One region of the Salinivibrio sp. SS2 genome, then DNA from elsewhere that is predicted to be linked to it. Evidence: predicted binding sites of a transcription regulator. Region 1 holds the regulator's gene; the other holds the start of a gene.
What was found. The regulator CRP, encoded in region 1, controls carbon source genes, mostly activating them, when cyclic AMP is high. The targets are predictions, from matches to a motif close to TGTGANNNNNNTCACA.
Positions count from the first base shown of each region.

Region 1 (2,207 bases):
TGTACGGTTCTGTGAGAGGGATGAGGCGGCAACGCCTCACCCTACTCGATGGTTGGCGGTGTTTAGCGACTTTCAATATCGAGCCAGAATTTATCGTCAATTGCCTGAGTCTCATTACTCAGATGTGGGTTGTCGACCCGAATAAAGGTGCGCTCACCAATATTGGCTTTCTCAAAGGTCTCTTTTACCAGAGGGGCATTCTCAAAAAATTCGATGAAGGATCCGTCTTGATAGGCGGCCGCAAAGGCATCGTTGAGCATGGTCGCTACCTCTGGGTTTTGGGGCGATACAAACAAGAACATTGGGAAGCGGTAGATTAGCATTAAGTGCGGATCAACCAACAGATTTGTATATTGAGGTCGCTCTGCCAGCTCGCTAAAAGGCTCGATAAGCGCACGCGGGAAGAGGTCGGCCCGTCCGGTATCGACGCCTTTAAAGATATTCTCAAAGCTTGAGATTTCTCGAACCCGAAATCCCGCCGACTGCAAGACCTTCACATCCGCCCAGCCTTGCCCTTGGATCATGGTCAGATTATTGAGCCCAGCTTGGTCACTGATTTGTGCAAGCTTGGGTTCGGTGGCTTGATTGGTAATGAACAAGCGATGGCCTAATAGACCCCGAAAGACTGGATAACGGATGGGAAGTAACTCTGACTCAAGGGTACGGTCGGCCCCGAGCCAATCTACCGTCAGTCGTCCTTGTTTTAGCATTTCCACTTTACGAGACTGAGAGCCAATTTGGCCTTGAAAGGCCTGTAAAGTGACAGACTCACCCGATTTTTCCGCTAAAAACTCAATCAAGTCGATAGCGTATAAATCGAGGGCAGAGCCAGCCCGTGGTTCTGGATGGACAATGGTGATATTCGCCGCAGCAGTTGAAGAAACCGCCGCGAGTAGCAATGCAGCAAGGGTTTGACGTAAGCTTCTCATAAACGACATCCTGTTAATCAGTTGTTAGATGGGTCGTTTCTGAAGTGTAGAACTTAGGTAATTAGTTTCCAGTCAATAAAAACAAAAAAACCGACGCAAAAGCGCCGGTTTTGTCGCAACACGCGAGGATTAGCGTGTGCCGTAAACCACAATGGTTTTACCGTGAGCTGAGATAAGGTTCTGCTCTTCCAGCATTTTAAGGATACGCCCAACCGTCTCACGCGAACAACCAACAATCTGACCAATCTCTTGACGTGTGATCTTGATTTGCATGCCGTCAGGGTGAGTCATGGCGTCAGGTTGCTTCGCCAAGTTAAGTAGGGTTTGCGCAATGCGGCCGGTCACGTCCAGGAAGGCAAGGTCTCCCACTTTCTGGCTGGTCACTTGCAGGCGACGCGCCATCTGAGAGGACAGACGCATCAAAATGTCTGGGTTAACTTGGATCAGCTGGCGGAATTTCTTGAATGAAATTTCTGCCACTTCGCAAGGTGATTTCGCACGTACCCATGCGGTGCGCTCTTGGTCCTCTTCGAACAGACCAAGTTCGCCGATGAAGTCACCTTGGTTAAGGTAAGACAGGATCATCTCCTTGCCTTCTTCATCTTTGATTAGTACGGCCACAGAACCTTTCACGATGTAGTACAAGGTCTCCGCCTTTTCCCCTGCATGGATCAGAGTACTTTTGGACGGGTACTTGTGAATATGACAATGTGAAAGGAACCACTCGAGTGTAGGGTCTGTTTGAGGTTTTCCTGGAACCATATAACTTATTTCCTCTGCATGTGTTGCCCGGCAACGACGTCCTGTCTTTGTCTGAATGGAAACCCATCAGTCCAATGCACAGAATACGAGGTCTTGGCGCAGGCTACAAGCTCACTGTATGTTAACAAGAGTGTATCTTTTTTCTATCTGGATTTCTTGATTTTGATCTAAGCCAACCGCCTAAAAAATCGGCAAAAATGTGGCTAAGATCACGACCTGAGAAGTAATACACGTTAAGTGCGCTACGGCGGTTAACCTATCTTGCCTTTCTCAATCAACTGTTGGATCAAGGGGCGAATAATCAGCTCCATCGCAAATCCCATTTTACCGCCGGGCACGACCAGCGTGTTGTGCCGAGACATAAAGGCGCCACTGATCATTTGCAGTAAATAAGGAAAATCGACGTTCTTCATGCCACGAAAGCGGATCACAACAAAGCTTTCGTCGAGTGAAGGGATCCCTTTTGCATTCAGCGGGTTGGATGTGTCTACGGTCGGGACACGTTGGAAGTTAATA
Region 1 covers NZ_MEBP01000097.1:16,617-18,823, reverse strand. The annotation lists gene BGK46_RS11980 (hypothetical protein) at 63-929, opposite strand; gene crp (cAMP-activated global transcriptional regulator CRP) at 1,059-1,691, opposite strand; gene BGK46_RS11970 (phosphoribulokinase) at 1,943-2,207, opposite strand, start outside.

Region 2 (2,207 bases), on a different contig from region 1:
CAATGTCGATACAAATCAGCGACAGCGTACGCGTTGCCGAGAGCGTCTTATTAATGGTGTGCTGAATGTGATTAAGCAGTGCATGGCGATTTGGCAGATAGGTCAGGGGATCATGATTAGCAATAAAATGTAGCTGATTTTCAACGTCTTTGCGTTGAGCGATTTCATTTTGCAGTCGAGTAATCGTCGCTTGTTCAGCTTTTCTCGCCATCAAATTGATTTCAATTAAATACAAGGCGATACCTACTAAGATCGTGACGACCAACCCAGAGATGTAAATGAGCATTGGCAAAGATAAAAAGTGTTCCGATTCAGGGCTGTTCCACAATGTAACGATAAATTCCGGGCTGGCGCCGGTTAGCGTGAGCCCAACTTGTCCTGTTGCTGCTTCATTGGGCGGTATGTCTCCGAATACAACGTGCCCATCACTTGCAGCGTAGAGTGTGAGTTTCTGAAACGTATCGAGATAATCAGATGCTAGGTGGCTGATATGTTCTGCAATATCGAGAGTACCACCGAGATAGTAGTCAGGCGTATTCCGATTTTGCGTATAGATAGGGTGTGCAATATGCCAGTCATGGAGCGACTCTACATCCATACGCAAAAGCTGAGCGTTACCGTCTCCTAAAACGTCAAACGGGAATTGCTCGGGCTTTTCTGCATCACTTTGGGGGTAATGCCAACGAATCGTGCGATCAGACTCAGCCCAGAACAAGGCTTGAAAATGAACGTCATTCCCCTGATGGGCTTGCACTAATGCTTGCCATGTCGAGTACGTCGAGGGAATGTTTCTTTCTATCTCGCTGGCAAGCACACTGAGTTCATTAAGGTGAGCATTCATGTGACGCGTTAACGCGTCAGCAAAGGATTTTGCTTCGACGCTTAATAGCTGCTCGGTGCGCAGTCGTTGTTGTTCTTGTGCGGTATTAAATAAGGAAAAAGTGGCAATCAGGATAGCAAAGCAGATCATCGCAATCACGAGTATAGCGCGGCCGCGAGGTCGAAATGGGCGCTTCGCAATGGAGAGACGGTCATCGATGTTTAGTGTCGTTCTCTGTAAGGGCATGGTCGTGAGAGCTATATCATGGTGGCTTCAAGTGTATGTGACACGAGTGACTCAAGTCGTATCAATAGTGAGACAAATGTGAGACTCCCTCTTTGATAAGGGATAGGTAAAGCGTAGCAGCTGTTAAGAGGACTGCGTGAGGGTATATCAAGAACCAGAGTAAAGTTGTACAAATAAAAAATATTGTACAAAAGTGATCCTTCGCCTACATTGAGTTGTACAACAAAATATAAATGTACAACTCTACGGCTCATGCCGCTTGATAAGAAGAGGTGAAGCATGTCGTTTCCAGTTGGTGTTAGCGCATGTGTGATTGGTGAAAAGGTGCGTTTTGATAGCGGTCATAAACGCAGTCCATTTGTGACTAAAGAGCTCGCTCCCTATGTTAATTTTGTCCCAGTTTGTCCAGAGGTTGCGATCGGCTTACCGGTGCCAAGACCGACAATTCGTTTACTAGACAAAGGGAATGTGGGCGATATTCGTTTGGTTGAGACCAAAGACGCCAGCAAAGATCACACCGAAAGAATGGTGGCCTTTAGTGAACGAAAAGCGGATGAATTGGCCCATAAAGCACTACGTGGCTATATCGTTTGTGCCAAGTCGCCCACTTGTGGCATGGAGCGTGTCAAAGTCTATCGGGAAAATGGTTACACTTCTGACATTTCTGGGGTAGGACTGTATACCCAAGCATTGATGGATCGTATGCCGTGGCTGCCGATTGAAGAAGATGGCCGATTAAACGACCCTATCCTGCGTGAGAATTTTGTGTTTCGGTTATTTGCGTTAGACGATTTATATCGCAGTGTTGAAAGTGGCGTGACAAGAAAAGCGCTGGTCGCATTCCACTCACGATACAAATTAGTGTTGATGGCGCATTCGCCTGAGCGTTACCGAGAGTTGGGCCGTTTTATGGCGAACATCGCGAAGTACGATATTGATGATTTCTTCCACCAGTATCGCACGCAGTTTATGCAGTCGTTGGCTATCCGTGCGACACGAAAAAAGCACACCAATGTGCTAATGCACCTGCAAGGCTATTTTAAGAACAACCTCGATAAGAGCCAAAAAGCGGAGCTGACTCATCTTATTCATGCTTACCGTCAAGGCACTATGCCATTGTTAGCGCCGTTGACCCTCATTG
Region 2 covers NZ_MEBP01000002.1:14,749-16,955, forward strand. The annotation lists gene BGK46_RS00190 (putative bifunctional diguanylate cyclase/phosphodiesterase) at 1-1,066, opposite strand, end outside; gene BGK46_RS00195 (YbgA family protein) at 1,346-2,207, shown strand, end outside.
Region 2: BGK46_RS00195 (YbgA family protein) is a predicted target of CRP. The motif match lies at 1,070-1,085, and genes of this name have one in related genera.